2 linked regions of the Hahella sp. HNIBRBA332 genome follow. The protein of the gene in region 2 interacts with the protein of the main gene of each other region in a pairwise test. Links are inferred from orthologs where the notes say so. Each region holds a gene or a part of one and is shown on either strand. Other genes may lie near its edges. The genes, in order: O5O45_RS01150 and O5O45_RS15115.

Region 1 (8,733 bases), 3.2 Mb from region 2 along the record:
TAAGTCCGCCAGCAGACTCATCAGGAGCCGACGACCTGGATCGCTCCGACTGGCTTGGCGCAGCAGGCGCTCCTTCTGCACCCTCTCCTGCCTGGATAGCTCTAGTCGCCCCTTCAATTACACCTTCAACCGCTTCACCACCATCGCCATTTGGCGTTACAGGCACCGCCTCCACGACAGGAGTGTCTTGACCAGTAACCGACACCCCATCCGCCCCTGTTGTTGTAGGCTGAGCCACCTGCGGCGTAACACTTGAGGTCTGCGCGAAGCGATTATAGATAACTGTAGGGAAAGAATTGGAGGGAGAAGAGGACGCGCCAGGCTCCAATGGCTGCACCGGCGGCAGAGTGGACTCCAGATCGGAAATGGCGACAGCAGAACTGCTCACCTTCGTGGGAGGCGAGTATGGGGTAACAGAACTGATGGCGGGTTGTCCCGCTCCGGCTATCTGCACCTTATGCTCCCGTTCACCTCGCTAGGCACTGCGCGACCGCAGCTACTTAGGCTTTGATATCCAGTAGCGTTCCCAGGGTTTCGTCGGCGGTTTTAATGACTTTCGCCGAAGCTTTAACGCCATTTTCGTACAGCTTAAGGTCCACAATGGACTCTACGACATCGTTAACTGTGCGCAGCTCGCTGGGCTCCTCGACGGGTTGTTCCACTTTGGCGATTTCATTCGCCGCTTTTTCCATCCCCTGGAGATTTTGCTTTACACCTTGCACACCGCTTTGCAAAACGCTTGAAATCATCGCATTACCACTCGACGATCAGACTGACTCAACTTTGATTGTACCCATCAATCCGTTCAATTTTCAACCAGCTGTAAAGTTTCTTCACAAAGCTGCCATCAAGCCATGACAGCAAGTATGCCAATTCATCAATCAAACAATGGCGCCAACCGCAGGGAAGCCTGAACATTGGGACTGTCCGGCGTCTCCGCCCTCGGAACGACGCCCAGGCAGGGCGCTGAAATTCTAGCGCTCAATGTTTCAAGATTATCCGCCAGCTGAGGCATGGCCTCTTCTGACACCTGATTCGCCACCCATCCCGCCAACTTCAAGCGTCCGCCACGCAGCGCTTCCGCGGTCAGCAAAGCGTGATTGATGCACCCTAAACGCATACCCACCACGAGAATAACAGGAATATCCAACATCGCGGCGAGGTCACTTAAATATTCACGCGGATTCAACGGCGTCAACCAACCGCCCGCACCTTCAACCAAAGAGAAGTCGTGAGGCGTCATCAACGCGCCGCGACACAGCCCTGCCAATCGAGGTGCGGACAATGTGCGTCCTGCCTGCCGCGCCGCTATATGAGGAGCTATCGCAGGCTCCAGGGCAATGGGATTTACTTGCGCATACGGAAGCTTCACCGTAGCGTACCGCAGCAACGCCAATGCATCTTCATTCCGCAGTCCATCAGGGGTCTGCTCGCAACCGGATGCAACCGGCTTCAAACCCAGCGTACGCTTACCCTGGGCCCCGGCCGCATGCAGTAACGCAGCGGATACAAAGGTCTTTCCAACCTCTGTATCCGTCCCTGTTACAAAAAAAGTCTTCGCCATGAATTAGATCCTGCTATATACGCAGACCCCAACATGATAGGTGGCGGGCACCCCTTGTTCCTGTCTGCATTTTTCATAGTTTTCAAGCACCTGTCGCAGCCGTCGCTTGCCAGTCAGGCCTTGCGGGCGCTCCGATTGAATATTGTGGGCGCCAATACCTTTAAGCTCTTTCATAACACCGAGTGCGGAGTCATGAAAACGCACATGCAGGGACTCTCTACATTCTCCCTGTAAGCCACAGGAAACCGCCGCCTCAGCAACCTGTTCCACGCTCAGAAAACGATTGACGTGCCGATCTCCGTCCACTCCAGTCCATGCCTGCTCCAGCTCAAACAAGGTCTGCGTCAGCAATGTTGAGCAAATCAGTCGACCCCCAGGCCGCAACACCCTGCTCACCTCGGCAAACCAGACACTAGGGTCATCCAACCACTGCATCGCCATATTGCTGAACACAAGGTCCTGACTAGCGTCCGCCACAGGCAGCGACTCCATATCAGCGACAGCCCAGAGCGCCGCCACGCCATCGTGATGCGCGCGGGCGTACTCAATCATCCCTGGGGATAAGTCATAGGCGCACAATCTTGCTTCCGGAAAGCTGTTTTTCAGGCGGTGAGTTAGCCATCCCGTACCACACCCCACATCGATAATATCCTGCGGAGAACTTTCTCGACTGAGCGACACCAGGCTTTCGCCCACCTCTTTCTGCATGCCGGCCAGATGGTCATAGGTCGCAGCCGCGGCGCTAAACGACTCAGCCACTTTGGATTTATCCATGACGCCACGCTCCAAATCTGCAAGAGAGGAAGTCGACACTATGGATTTAAACGTTACTGCATGATTCATCGAGTTGGTCCACGCTTTTTCATCCTGACTGCAGACATTCCGCAATGAAGCGGCTTGCCTCTGCATCAGGGAAATGGCTCATGCCACCGATTATTTTCACTCGGTGGGCGGGGTAGTTTTGCTGAAGACTTTGCGCCAGAGCGACCGGCGCAATCGCATCCGCCTCCCCTAGAAAGTGGGAGACCGGAACATCAAGACGCGCCAGTTCATCACGCAAGTCCCAGCTCCGCAACCACTCCAAAGAAGCGCTTAACTGCCGATCTGACCAGGACTCAATATCAGAGGCGAAGCCTAAAGTCTGTCGAGCTTGCGCCCGCGCCGCCGCTGCTCCCTGGGTCTGCAACAGATTAAAGCGCCTCAGTAATCGCCCACGATCCACCCTCAAGTCTTCGGCGAAGCTGTCGAGTAATTCCAGGCCGACCCCTGGCCAATGACTGTCTCCGGGGAAAAATGGATTACAAGCCACCAACGCCAAACCCGCCACCTTCAGGTTCTCCGCAGCCAATCTGCGAATCGCCAAAGAACCGCCTAACGACCAGCCCACGATCAGGGTTCGTTCATTCCACTGGGCGGATAGCTGGGGAGCAAGCGCGGCATAGGAATCACACAACGTCCAGGTCGTAACCGCTGAAGCGTCGCTAAATGCCTGCGTCAGTGGCTCAAGCGCCGACTGCGGCTGCGCCCAGCCGCCAATCAGATGAACTGAATCAAAGCGTCTGTCAGACATTCACTGCTCCAGCGATATTCGCGGCGCCACGATACTTATAGAGGACTTCCAATAGTTGGTTCAGATCGTCATCCGTATGAGCGGCGCTGAACGTCACGCGCAGTCGCGAGGTATTTGCTGGAACCGTTGGAGGGCGAATTGCCGTTATCAAAATACCTTCTTTGCGTAACGCCTGGCTCAGCTCCATCGCTGTAGCCGCATCGCCAATGAAAATGGGTTGTATCGGAGTGGAAGAGGCCGCCAGCTGATAACCCATTCCCGCTGCTTCTTTACGGAAGCGCGCCACCAATTCATTCAATCGCTCGCGACGCCATGATTCTTCCCGACTGATACACAAGCTGACACGCGCCGCAGCAGCGATCGCCGGGGGCATGGAAGTGGTGTAAATATAGGTTCTGGCGAATTGCACCAATGTTTCAATCAGTTCTTCCGAGCCAGTGACAAAGGCCCCGGCAGCGCCATAGGACTTGCCGAGAGTTCCCATCAGTATTGGTACATCGCTCTGGTTCAACCCAAAATGCTCAGCACAGCCTCCGCCGTTGGCGCCCAGAACGCCAAAGCCGTGAGCGTCATCCACCATCAGCATGGCGTCTTTGCTATGGCATATCTGGGCTATATCGTCTAACGGAGCAATATCGCCGTCCATGCTGAATACGCCGTCCGTGATCACCAAGGCCCGACTGTCGCGCGCCTCATCCAACCGCGACGCCAGATGCTCAGAGTCCGTATGGCGATAGCGCAACAGCTTTGCGCCGGATAAAATCCCCGCATCCAATAGCGATGCATGGTTGAGTTTGTCCTCAATGACGTAGTCGCCCCTGCCCAACAGTGCAGACGCCACGCCAAGGTTAGCCATATAACCGGTTGAAAACAGCAAGGCGCGGTCGCGCCCAGTGAATTCGGCCAGATCCAGCTCCAGCTCATGATGAGCGCGATGATGACCTATAACGAGATGGGATGCGCCGCCGCCAAGGCCAAACTCCTTCAGAGCCTGCTGTGCGGCGGCGATGACGCGTGGATCGTTGGCCAGCCCTAAATAATCATTGCTGCAGAAGGCGAGGTACTCTCGCCCCTCAATCATGACCCGAGGCGCTTGCGGGCTGTCTATTGTCAAGCGGCTGCGATAAAGGTCCTGCTGTATTCGCGCCGCCAGCGTCTGCGCAAGATGCCCCCATTTAGACATGACGTTTAAGCAGTTTTTGTCGCGTCGTAAAACATGCTTTCCATGCGTTGTTGCTGATCGTGCGCCTGAATAACGTCATGCAGATATGCTTCCTGCTGATCCTCCGAATGCGCTTGTTCGCGCTGTTCCGGACGAATGCCCAGTTTCTTGAACAGCATCATATCCTTATCCGCTTCAGGGTTGGGCGTGGTCAGCAGTTTCTCGCCATAGAAAATGGAATTGGCGCCCGCCAGGAAACACATTGCCTGCATCTGCTCATTCATATCTTCACGCCCTGCGGACAAACGCACGTGAGACTTGGGCATAAGGATTCGCGCAACGGCGATGGTGCGAATGAAATCAAACGGATCTATATCTTCCTGCACTTCCAGAGGCGTGCCTTTCACTTTGACCAGCATATTGATCGGCACACTCTCAGGATGGCTGGGCAAATTCGCCAGCTGGGTGAACAAAGCAGCGCGGTCGCGGGCGCTTTCCCCCATGCCCATGATGCCGCCGCAACAGACTTTCATACCGGCGTCTCTAACGTTTTGCAGCGTTTCCAGACGGTCGGAGTATGTCCGTGTGGTGATAATCTCACCGTAGTAATTCTCAGAAGTATCCAGGTTATGGTTGTAGTAATCCAAGCCTGCTCCAGCAAGCTCAAGCGCCTGGTCCGCCGTCAGCATGCCCAGGGTCATGCAGGTTTCCATTCCCAGAGATTTAACCTGTTTGACCATCTCAAGGACGTAAGGCATATCTTTGGCGCGGGGGTTTCTCCAAGCCGCCCCCATACAAAAACGGCTGGAGCCCTTCTCTTTGGCTGCCTTGGCCTCGTTCACCACCTTTTCCACTTCCAGCAGCTTCTCTTTGTCAAGGCCAGTATTGTAGTGGCCGCTCTGAGGGCAGTATTTACAGTCTTCAGGGCAGGCGCCGGTCTTGATGGAAAGCAGAGTGCTGACCTGCACTTCATTCGGATCGAAATTCTGCCTGTGCATGACTTGCGCCTGGAACAATAAGTCATTGAAAGGCAGGGCGAAGAGAGCCTCAACTTCTTCCAGAGACCAGTCATGGCGGATAGGTGATTGCGTAGTTGCTGTCATATCAAACTCTTGCTGTTATACAAAACTAGCCGGGGCCTGAGATATAATCCGCCTCGACACAGGAAAGTGGACCCAAAAACGAGAGAAATTCATGGAAGACATAATAAGCCGGGCCAAAAAGCTGTCAACCTTTCTCAGAGAAAAGGTTAACAGCTTACAACTAAAGCATTGCCTGCTTTGCCTCGAATCGGGGTGTGGCACTCATATTTGCACCGCCTGCGCTGCAGACCTGGCGGCCCCCAAACACCCCTGCCCCCGTTGCGGCATCAGTCGGATAGCTCCTGACGCCATCCCTTGTGGACGCTGTCTGCGTCAACCTCCACACTTTGACGCCAGCACCAGCGCTTTTGACTACACCTTCCCATTGAATCAAGTCATTGGACAGTTGAAGTATGGAGATAAACGATATTGGGCCAGGGCGCTCGCGCAGGCAGCTCTCCCTGCGTTTCAACAGGCCTACGCGCATATTTCACCCCCCGTGCTAATACCAGTTCCAATGCATAACAGCAAGCAACGTAAACGTGGGTTCAACCAGGCGGAGCTGCTGGCGCGAAGTCTGGCCCGCTATGCCAATACAAAGTTCAGCAGCAAACTGTGCCGGCGGATAAAGGCGTCTCCGCCTCAAACCGGACTAAATCGAAAAAACAGACGCAGCAATGTGAAGAATAGCTTTGCGGCGTCATCCGACCTCCCTCAGCAGCCGTTGATTATTATTGACGATGTCGTCACTACAGGCAGCACGGCGGATGAGCTGGCGCGCACGCTGAAAATGGCGGGAGCGCTTGAGGTTTATGTTTTCAGTATTGCAAGACGCTCAATGGACTGAACTATTAATGATTTAATATCCGCTTCGCTACCTTCTCCGCGAGGGCAAGTGAGGCCGTCAGCCCAGGCGACTCAATACCGAACAGGTTATACCAGCCTGCAACGCCGTTCTGTTCAGGCGTATCGATGATAAAGTCCTCTGCGCGCGCGCCTTGCGGCGACAACTTGGGTCGGACGCCTGCATACGCCGGCTGCAGCATCCCCTCTGGCAACGCAGGCCAGTAATTGCGTATAGCCTGGGCGAACTTAGCCATCCGTTGCGGGTCTACACTGAACTCCGGCCGATCTATCCACTCGACATCTGGACCGAATCGCGCCTGCCCCCCCATGTCCAGGGTCAAGTGCACTCCCAGTCCGCCGTCCTCCGGCACAGGGTATATCAAGCGCTGAAAAGGGCTGCGTCCCGATAGCGAAAAGTAACTTCCTTTGGCGAAATAGATCGGAGGAATTCCAACAGATGGATAGCACTCCACGTTAGCAAGTACTCCCATCGCATCCAACCCCGCGCAATTCACAACCACTTCCGCACGCACCTGACAGGGCGCCGCGCCGCCAACGCTCAAGGTAACTGACTCTGCATCAATACGCCCACCCAGCAATGGCGAATTAAGCGCCGTCATTCCGCCCGCACGTTCAAAATCACCCTGTAAGGACAACATATACTGATGGCTGTCGATAATGCCGGTAGAAGGAGAGTACAGCGCGCCAACAGACTTTAACTCAGGCTCCATCGCCTGAACTTGGGCCTGAGTCAACCACTGTAAGTCCGTCACGCCATTGGCGGCGGCCGCCTCATATATCTGCTGCAAGGCATCCATCTGATCAGGATGGGTTGCAACAATGAGCTTCCCGCAACGCTTATGAGGAATCCCTCGAGAAGCGCAGTACTCGTACAATAGCGCCTTACCCCTTACACAGGTCTCGGCTTTCAGGCTGCCCTGCGGATAGTAGATGCCAGCATGAATCACTTCACTGTTGCGAGATGATATCCCAGAGCCAATAAGACCCTCTCGCTCCAACAGCAGCACATCCTGCCCGCCTTCAGCCAACGCCTTGGCGATGCTTAGCCCCACAACACCTGCGCCAATCACTACAATGGATGTTTCAAAAAGCTCCATAACAGTTTCGTCGCTCTCACCTGCTTAATGATTGATATAAACGGAAAAATTGGCCGAACAGATAGAATTTATCCTAGAATTGAAAGCCCCGAAAGCCCTCATGGCAGGACCAGGCGTTCTCCCGCCTTGCCAGCAACACAAAAGGACCCGCGCAGTGAGCGACGTCAATGCCTCTGATTCACTCTTCTTTCGAATAGCGCCTTACTTAGGACTGGCGGGAACATCATTATTTTGGGCGGGTAACGCACTGGTGGCGCGCGGCTTCAATGACAGCATTCCTCCGCTGGCGCTGTCTTTCCATCGCTGGCTGGTTTGCGCGCTCCTTATCTCGCCGTTTATTTTGCGGGCGTTCCTGCGTCATAAAGACCTCATAAAGCAGCACTGGCTCAAAATAAGCGTGCTCGCTTTTCTCGGCGTGGCGACCTACAACTCACTGCTGTATACCTCCGCGCAATTCACCTCTGCACTCAATATCACATTAGTGAACTCGCTGTTGCCGGTAGCCACCCTGGTTTTAGCAATGCCCCTGCTTGGCCAGCGTCTGAATCTTAAAAGCGGACTCGGCGTGTCGCTCGCCTTCCTCGGCGCGCTATATGTGATACTACACGGTGAACCAAGCACGTTGCTCTCTTTGCAAATGAATGCCGGCGACAGCATCATGGCGGCGGCGATGGTTATTTGGTCACTGTACTCCGTTTTGTTGAGAAAATGGGCCATCCCCATCCCTGGCTTTGACTTGTTCGCGATTTTGCTGGGACTAGGGCTACCGATGATCCTGCCCTTTTATGCTCTGGAACACCATATTAAAGGCGGGTTCGAGTGGACCTATGACTTGGCGGCGGTTATCGCCTACGTTGCGATATTCCCATCACTCTGCGCATACCTGTTGTGGAACTACGGCGTCACCAAGACATCTCCCAGCACCGCCGCTTTATTCGCCTATTTGACGCCGCTGCTTACCGCCCTGCTATCCATCCCTTTTCTCGGCGAGCATCCTGAGAGCTACCATCTTATAGGCGGTGGAGCGATTCTAGCCGGGCTGTGGCTCTCTCAGGATATGGGCAAAAGCGTCAAACCGCCGATTCCAAAACCTCGAACTTGACGCCTCTTTGCTGCAATCGATCCATCAATGGACGCCCCATCGCCATGACTGGGGTGATCACGCCGTATGATTTCGGTAATTTGCGTCGATCCAGCGCCAGACACAAGCCGCTTTCCGCCAGCATTTTTGAGGTTTCGCCATAACCTGGGTCGCCGCCGCTTACCTGCGTCTTTATACGACGACCGTCGCAGGAACCAATAAACACCACCTTAAACCAGCCCCGGCTGCGCTGCTCAGGTGTAGGCCCCTGCCCCGCTGGCTTGAGGCTTAAAAGCCAATTACGCGTAGG
Region 2 (8,589 bases):
CTGTTCAGCTGGTCTGAATACCTGAAGCTGGATCGCACCGCGGACGATAGCCCCGACGAGGATGCGGCGCGCGTTGCTGAAGATTTGGACCATCTCAGTTTGTCCACCCAGGAGTTCGGCGGTGGTCAGCGCATCAAGCTGAATCTGGATCTACCTTCCGCCAGCGAAGACGACACGCCATTGGGGCCAGGTTTGCATCTGCCTGAATGGGACTACCGCAGCCGACGACTGCTTCCAGATCATTGTCTGCTACAGCCGATGTTGGATCATCGCGCGCCGCCCTGCGCGCCGCCGTCGCGCCTGCGCAGAGTGGTGCGAGAGGTGCGCGCTCGCTTCGAGATGATGCGCCCCATGCGCGTTTGGCGTCGCAATCAGGCGGATGGCGAAGAGATCGAAATGGAGCGCTGGAACGAGTTCTGCGCTGACAGAATCGCCGGCGGCGCCGTCGAACAGCCCATGTTCAAGAGTTTTAACGGACGATTGCGGGATCTGGACTGTCTGTTGCTGGCGGATCTGTCCATGTCCACGGACGCTTATGTGGATAACGATAGGCGTGTGATTGACGTCATCAGCGATGCGTTGATGCTGTTTTCCGAAGCCCTGGACGCCGTTGGCGATCGCTTTGCTCTGTACGGCTTTTCTTCCTGCAAACGCCAGCATGTTCGCTTTCACGTCATTAAAAACTTTGCAGAGCCCTACACGGATGCGGTGCGGGGGCGGATAGTCGCCCTGCGGCCAGGGTTTTATACCCGCATTGGCGCCGCACTGCGTCAGTCCACGAAGATCCTGCGAGATCAGAAAGCGTCGCGAAGGTTGTTGCTGATTCTCACTGATGGCAAACCCAACGACCTTGACCTTTATGAAGGCCGCTATGGGCTGGAGGACACCCGTCAGGCGGTGATGGAAGCGAGAAGAGAAGGGCTGATTCCATTCTGTATTACGGTGGATAAAGAGGCGGAGGAATACCTGCCGTACCTGTTTGGCGACAAAGGCTATGCGCTGATCAACAATATTGAGCGTCTGCCGCGGGAGCTGCCGCTACTGTACGCAACGTTGATGGAAGGGAAGTGATTCATTGAAAGAGGAGTAGAACGCCGCGGGATAACCGGCGGCGCGCTACATTAATCATCATCCTGCTGATACAAATAACGTCTTGTTATTGCAGCTGTTACAACGTCGCCTGCGCCAATGCCTGCTCCAGGTCCTTGATGATGTCGTCCTTGTGCTCGATGCCGATGGACAGGCGCACCATATCTGGAGAAACGCCGGCGGCGGCTTGCTCTTTTTCATCCAACTGCCGGTGCGTGGTGGTGGCGGGGTGGCAGGCGAGGGTCTTGGCGTCGCCGATATTCACCAGTCGCTTGACCATCTGCAAGGCGTCGATAAAACGGCCGCCTGCTTCTTTGCCGCCTTTGATGCCGAAACTCAGTACGGAGGAAGGTTTACCACCCATGTACTTCTGCGCCAGCTCGTAATACGGGCTGCTCTCCAGGCCGGGGTATTTCACCCAGCTGACGCTGGGGTGGGAAGCCAGAAACTGGCATACCGCCATGGCGTTTTCCACGTGTCTCTCCATCCGCAACGACAGGGTTTCGACGCCTTGCAGAATCAGGAACGTGTTGAATGGCGACAGGGCTGCGCCCATATTGCGCAACGGCGCCACCCGCGCGCGACCGATAAAGGCGGCGTCGCCCAGGGCTTCGGTATACACCACGCCGTGGTAGGACGGATCAGGCTCGTTGAGCTGGGGAAAGCGGGGATTGTCTTTCCAGGGGAAACGGCCTGAATCAATGATCACGCCGCCAATGGTGGTGCCATGGCCGCCGATATATTTGGTTAATGAGTGCACCACGATATCGGCGCCGAAATCGAATGGACGGCACAACACGGGAGTGGCGACAGTGTTATCGACAATCACCGGTATGCCGTGTTTGTGGGCGATTGCGGCGAGTGCTTCAAGATCCGCCACGTTTCCGGCGGGATTGCCGATGGATTCGCAAAAAACCGCTTTGGTGTTTGCATCGATCAACGCTTCCATGGAGGCAGGGTCGTCGCTGTTAAACATGCGCGCAGTGACGCCGGATTGCGGCAGCGTGTGAGCGAACAGGTTGTAAGTGCCGCCATAGAGCTGATTGACGCTGATAATATTGTCGCCAGCGCGGGTCAGCGTTTGAATTGTGGCGGTGATCGCCGCCATGCCTGAGGCCATCGCCAAGGCGCCAATGCCGCCTTCCAGTTGCGCCATACGTTGCTCCAATATGGCGTTGGTCGGGTTCATGATGCGGCTGTATATGTTTCCTTCCACTTTCAGGTCGAACAAATCAGCGCCATGCTGAGTGTTGTCGAAATAGTAGGAGGTGGTCTGATAGATCGGCGCCGCGACGGCATGCGTGGTAGGGTCGCCGGCAAAGCCGCCGTGAATGGCGATGGTCTCTTGTTTCATGGATCTCTCCGCTGCGCGTAAGGAGTGGTTTGCTCTGTGCTGGTTAGCGTCATTCCCCATTAGGGGCGGCTAACTATTTGTATCGTTTAGGGAATCGTTGTCTTCAACAACGGCCCGCAACAGAGTGTACCGGTCGTCGGCGCAGGTCAATATGCTTGAGGCCTGAATTTGCCATGCTCCGTATTTGAAACTAGCATTGGCCATGTGGACCTCCTGAAAATGATCTGGCTGACGTTTTACGGAGTTTTTCTGGGTTTCAATTTCTGGATGACTGGCGCGACATGCGTAAACAATCTCTTCACATACTGCTGGTCGTCGTTGGCTGGACTTCCGTTGTGCTTGGCGTCATCGGCATTGTGTTGCCGTTATTGCCCACCACGCCCTTTATTCTGCTCGCCGCCGCCTGCTTCGCGCGTTCTTCGCCGAAATTCCATCACTGGCTGGTGTCTCATCGCCATTTGGGGCCAATCGTGAAGAACTTTGAGTCAGGACGCGGCGTCACCCGCAAGGTGAGAGTACGGGCGTTGATCTGTCTGTGGGTGGGACTCGCCATTTCCATGGTGGTTGTCGGCAAACTGTGGAGCCTGATCATGCTCAGCGGTATCGGCGCCTGCACCACCTTATACCTGTGTCGTCTGCCGACTTGTGAAGAGGACGCAGGCGAGCCCGAATCCCAGGTCAACTGACCGGCCCCGAGTTAATCGACGACCGGCTCTTCCCATTCCGTATTGAATTGCAGATCCGCCAGACGCGCGTAGAGTTCGCTGTCGCGGATCAGTTCACTATGGGAGCCCAAAGCCTCCAGGCGACCATGATTCAACACGGCGATGCGGTCGGCGTTTTTCACCGTCGCCAGACGATGAGCGATCACCAGGGTGGTGCGCCCTTGCATCAGGCGCTCCAGAGCCTGCTGCACCAGATATTCGCTTTGTGCGTCCAACGCGCTGGTAGCTTCGTCCAGCAGAAGAATGGGGGCGTCGGTGAGTATGGCGCGGGCGATGGCGATGCGTTGCTTTTGACCGCCGGACAAGCCAAGCCCGGCGTCCCCCAACCGGGTTTTGTAACCCTGTGGGAGCGCGGCGATAAATTCATGCGCGTTGGCGGCTTTGGCGGCGGCTTCGATTTCCTCCTGTGTGGCGTCTGGTTTGCCATAGCGTAAATTGTCTTCAATGGAGCCGAAAAACAGAGCTGGCGTTTGCGACACTAACGCGAAGCAGCGACGTAAATCCGTAGGCTCAAGCTGTCGAATATCCACGCCTTCCAGACGAATTTCTCCGGCCTTGCAATCAAAAAAGCGCAGCAGCAGGTCAAACAGGGTGGACTTGCCTGCGCCGGATGGGCCGACCAGCGCCAAGGTTTCCCCAGGCGCAACGTCCAGGTTCAGGTGATCGATGGCGTTGGCGTCCGGTCGCGCCGGATAGGAGAAACTGACATTGCGAATCGACAGATTGCCGGGGATCTGCTCAGGAAGGCTCTTCACGCCGAATTGCGGCGCGGCGATTTCATTCTTTGACTGCAGCAGTTCCACAATACGCTCCGCCGCGCCGGCCGCCCGTTGCAGTTCGCCTATTACCTCACTGACGGAGCCTACCGCCGCGCCTACCAGTACGCTGTAGAATACGAACGCCGCCAGCTCGCCGCCGCTGATGCGTCCTTGGATCACATCCAGGCCGCCGACCCATAACATAGCACCCACTGCGCCCAATACCAGAACGATGACGACCGTCACCAGAATGGCCCGTTGCACGATACGCTCCTTGGCGACGCTGAAGGCGTCTTCAACATGCTCTGAAAAGCGTTGTTTATCCAACTGTTGATGATTGTAGGCGTGGACGGTTTTGATTTGCCCAAGCACTTCGCCGATGTAGGAGCCGACATCCGCCACTTTATCCTGACTGCGTCGGGACAGACCTCGCACGCGCCGTCCGAATATCAGAATGGGGGACACCACTAAGGGCACGGAAATCATGACGATGGCGGTGAGTTTGGCGTTGGTGATGAACAGCCAGATGATCCCGCCGATCATCATGATGATATTGCGTAGCGCCACGGAGACGGAGGAGCCAATGACCGATTGCAGCAGGGTGGTGTCGGCAGTGAGGCGGGATTGAATCTCCAGCCCGCGATTGCTTTCAAAAAAGCCGGGATGCAGCTCGATCAGGTGATCGAACACCTTGCGGCGGATATCCGCCACCACTCTCTCGCCCAACCAGGTCACCCAGTAGTAGCGGGTGAAGGTGCCGAGCGCCAGCGCGACGATCAGGCCTAGAAAGATGAGCACATAGCGGGACAGCATCTGCTCGGACTGCGTCGCCAGACCCTGATCGATAAGCAGTCGTATGCCTTGACCAATGGACAGGGTAATGCCGGCGGTGAAAAACAATGCGCAGAGCGCGAATACAATTTGTCGTTTGTAAGGAAGAATAAACTCAAGCGTGGCTTTGAGCGCCCCGATGCGGGCTGTAGAAACGTCTTGCTGCATGGGCGGACCGTTGTGAGGTGGTCGGATAAAAGGTTGAAGTTATTTATGGAGGGAAAGTCGGGAAATTTAAAGAGGGAGAATGGAAAAAGAGAAGCAGATTAAAGGATAAAGACGGTTGAGGAGGAGATAAGGGCGACGTTAAGACGCATCGCCCTCGGCGCTCTTAGTCAGTGCGCTTAGTGACTTCCAACAGGTGGTAGCCGAACTGAGTCTTGACTGGACCCTGAACAGTGCCGACTTCCGCACTGAAAACCACTTGATCGAATTCTTTAACCATTTGACCTGGGCCGAACTCGCCCAGCTCACCGCCATTGCGGCCGGAGGGGCACTGAGAGTGTTCTTTGGCCAGAGCGGCGAAATCCGCTCCGTCTTCGATCTGCTTTTTCAGATCGTTGCACTGATCTTCGCTGTTTACCAGGATGTGACGCGCGCTAGCCCGTGCCATGGCAGTCTCCTCATATTTACGTGGGTTTAAACGGGCGCATTAAAGCACAGGAATTGAATGAATGCGAGGCTAAACGCCAGTGGCGTCACTCGGCCGATATGAATTGGCGTTAACCTGCCATTAACCAATTGATTCCTAGGCTTCCCACCACTTCTTCGGCGAATACTTTTTGCCGTACAGGAGCATTAAAACCACAAAAAATGAGGAAACTGAAATGTACAGTATTATTTTTTTGTTTTTGGCGGCGACGCTGATGATCGGTGAGGTCGAGGCGGCGGAAGTCGTTAAGTTTAAGCAGGACGCGTACGCAATTTCTGAAGCTGGTATAACCAGTCTGGTGTTGCTCTCCAAAGACGGGGTGTTGATTACAGACCCTGCATCCCCGGAAAGAGCGAAGGCGCTGCAAGCCGAAATCGCCAAGCTCACCGACCGTCCGGTGACCCACATCGTCCTGTCCCATGAGCATTTGGACCATGTTGGCGGTACAGAGACGTTTCCCGGTGCGGAAGTGATCTGTCACATCTCTTGTAAAGCCGTGTTTGATCTGGACGTCAGAGGCATGGCGCCAAAGAAGGTACATGCAGTGTTTGACGACCGGCACAGTTTTCAGTTTGGCGGACGCAAAGTGACGCTCATTCACGTCGGGCCGGCGGACGGCTTCGCCTCCACCATCATTCACTTGCCCGAAGACGGCATCGTCTACAGCGCAGACCTATACGCGGACAGGTACATTATCCCCGGCGTGTGGATGGACAACGACAACTATCTGGGCGTACTGAAAGCCCTCAGAATGATGCAGGACCTGAAACCGCAGATTGCGGTAAACGCACATTCAACCTCTACTTCCGTGCAGGCACTGGAGGAAAACGTAACCTTCGTGGAAGATCTCTATCAACTGGTCTCAACTCAGATTACCAACACCATAGCGACAAAAGGCCCCGGAGCGGTCATGGATAACATCCCCCGCTGGTCGCAAGAACTGAAACTGGACCAATACAACGACTGGAGCAACTACGTAACGGAATTTCCCGCTCATGTAAGGCGTATGGCGCTGTCTATTTATCATGGCGGGTGATATTCGGCTTTGATTGAGCTTTGCAGGGATGCAATGCTGAGGAGGATTGTAATAGTTTGGTGAATGGCCGTTAGGCATAGTCCAATCAGAGAATTGTCTGATTGGCTAAATAAAATACAATCCCGCGCTTTGTATCTTTTTGTATACCATTCACTCTTTTTCCCAGAGCCGCTATTTCTGAGATTGGCCCGGAATTGAAGTATCACAAGGGATGTATTCGGCATGCTTTATCACTTTGTCGCTATGTTGTGTCCGGTTTTGACGTTTGGTGCTCGTTGATGACGGCTAAACCCTATTTGCAGCAACTCAGATGGCGCAGTCCGCAATTCTGCTACTACTATGCGATTCTTGATTGCGCGATCGATAGTCGGCTTTATCCAGCCATTAAACGCAGTGGCTGCCAGCATTCCAGCCTGTTCTGGCCACACGCCAGTGAAACATTGTTATCCGCCTCGCCTCATGTTGTAACTTTAACCAGCCGTTTTGCTTCATGGGTATTTGAGCAAGGATGGGGAAAAGGGTGGGGCATATATCTCGCTTCCGATAAATCTTTACAAGAAGTTGTCCGTCACTTTCGACGAGTTTCAAAAGTACGTGGACCCAATCATGAGAACTGGTACTTTCGCTATTATGACCCTCGCATCTTGCGTGAGTTTCTCCCAACTTGCGACGAGGGGCAGCTCGAAAAGCTGATGGGCGAGATTGGCGAGTTTTGGATGGAGGACGAAGATGCGAATTTCTGGCTTAAGTTTGAACGGGATCGAAATGATCTTATAACAAGTCGAGCACCTGTCTCCGAGGATGAAGAACTTACACGCTCCCGGCCCACGCTGATCAATGCGCAACGGCGGCATGTGGAATATTTCTCTAGTTCCACATTTAAAATCAGGCGGGATCAGATAGAGAGGCTACGTAGCTCTGTCTACAAGTCTTTTATTCGCACTTTGGAAAACGACTTTCGCGAAGCCTACCCACAAAGATTACAGCACTACTCAGAACTCGAATTGCGCACCCGCATAAGCGACGCCCTTATTCAGTTTAAGCGTTTAGGTCTGCAAGCGCGTCGCGACGCCTATTACTACATAAAAACGTGCGTTTTTTTGGGATGGGATTTCATGGATAAACCAGACAACCAGTGGATCAAACGGGACTTTCTGGAGAAACGAACATTAGGCTCGATCAGCGACAGATTTAAAGCATTTTACGACCACTGGCGCAACGCCAATATGCAAATAGAGGATATGGTTTCATGAGTGGAAAGAGTGATGCTATAGACGCTAAGGCTGCGAACCAGTCTGGTAATGTGGATGACTTGGCGGGCTCCTGTCCACTACAGAAGTTTTCGGAGGATAAACATACTCTTGAATTGGTCTGCGAACTCCAAAATAGCCAACCTGCCGCTGGTCTGCCGTACAAAGTGACGGTAGTCGCAGATGGCTCTGTATACACAGGCGTTTTGGATGGTGGGGGTGCGGCCAAGCTTTCGGATTTGCCCGCCAGTGACGTTGAGGCCGAGTTTGGCGAGGCGCCGGATGAGGGGGCAATTAATGCTGCTAGGAGTCAGATCGCCTCAGCGCTTGAGGGTATTCTTATAGAAGAAAAGGAAGAGGCTGCTAGGAGAGATGAGGCGTTTTCGAAACTGAGTATTCTCCAGAAGAAAACAGATCTGGAGAACCGTGTTGCAAAGGGCATTTTTGACGCTGGCGTTGGAATGTTGGAGTTCCTTGACAATGTACTTGATCTTGCTAGTCCCAACGCTGTGCTCAATCGGGCAATCAAAACCTCATGGGAGTCTTATAACACTGAAACTGATGACTGGAAGTCTGACTTTATAAAGAACTTTGATAAATCTAATCATGACGCTTTAGTTAAAGCCTTAGGCTTTGATCCAAATATGATTACACCTGAGCTGATAGCTGAGGCTCAGGAAATCGCTTCCTTTGTATACGAAGATGAAGAAACCCAGGCTATTTTGGCGTCTTTTGCAAAAGAGTTCGCCACGTCACAACATATCACCGAGCTGGCGGAGTTCGCTGGAGGTGGTGCGTTTGAGATTGTGCTGGCCGCTTTGTTAGCTTCTGCAACTGGTGGTGTGGGGGCGGCAGGGATGGCTGTCAGTAAAGCGCGCTTAATGCCAAAACTCG

Evidence for each region.
Region 1: the proteins of O5O45_RS15115 (region 2) and O5O45_RS01150 interact in binary tests that used the Escherichia coli proteins (3 or more experiments, as listed by UniProt). The link is inferred for Hahella sp. HNIBRBA332 from one-to-one orthologs.

The regions. Positions count from the first base shown.
Region 1 is NZ_CP132203.1:221,352-230,084, reverse strand. What follows is about bases 5,287-8,268. They hold O5O45_RS01150 (NAD(P)/FAD-dependent oxidoreductase), read right to left. Parts: upstream 7,343-8,268; coding sequence 6,230-7,342; downstream 5,287-6,229. Other genes in these bases: O5O45_RS01145 (DMT family transporter), read left to right, coding at 7,497-8,268; O5O45_RS01155 (ComF family protein), read left to right, coding at 5,491-6,225; bioB (biotin synthase BioB), read right to left, coding at 5,287-5,399. Also shown: O5O45_RS01190 (putative metalloprotease CJM1_0395 family protein), read right to left, coding at 1-454; O5O45_RS01185 (flagellar biosynthesis protein FlgE), read right to left, coding at 501-749; bioD (dethiobiotin synthase), read right to left, coding at 878-1,564; malonyl-ACP O-methyltransferase BioC, read right to left, coding at 1,568-2,338; O5O45_RS01170 (alpha/beta fold hydrolase), read right to left, coding at 2,427-3,134; bioF (8-amino-7-oxononanoate synthase), read right to left, coding at 3,127-4,317; more of bioB, read right to left, coding at 4,323-5,286; more of O5O45_RS01145, read left to right, coding at 8,269-8,444; O5O45_RS01140 (saccharopine dehydrogenase family protein), read right to left, coding at 8,413-8,733. UniProt on the Escherichia coli protein: Catalyzes the dehydrogenation of L-2-hydroxyglutarate (L2HG) to alpha-ketoglutarate and couples to the respiratory chain by feeding electrons from the reaction into the membrane quinone pool.
Region 2 is NZ_CP132203.1:3,411,937-3,420,525, reverse strand. The notes cover bases 3,730-6,567. They hold O5O45_RS15115 (peptidylprolyl isomerase), read right to left. Parts: upstream 5,371-6,567; coding sequence 5,089-5,370; downstream 3,730-5,088. Other genes in these bases: O5O45_RS15110 (MBL fold metallo-hydrolase), read left to right, coding at 5,585-6,445; O5O45_RS15120 (ABC transporter transmembrane domain-containing protein), read right to left, coding at 3,730-4,925. Also shown: O5O45_RS15135 (nitric oxide reductase activation protein NorD), read left to right, coding at 1-1,071; O5O45_RS15130 (O-acetylhomoserine aminocarboxypropyltransferase/cysteine synthase family protein), read right to left, coding at 1,169-2,443; O5O45_RS15125 (YbaN family protein), read left to right, coding at 2,725-3,129; more of O5O45_RS15120, read right to left, coding at 3,141-3,729; O5O45_RS15105 (DUF4123 domain-containing protein), read left to right, coding at 6,724-7,698; O5O45_RS15100 (hypothetical protein), read left to right, coding at 7,695-8,589. UniProt on the Escherichia coli protein: PPIases accelerate the folding of proteins. It prefers amino acid residues with hydrophobic side chains like leucine and phenylalanine in the P1 position of the peptides substrates.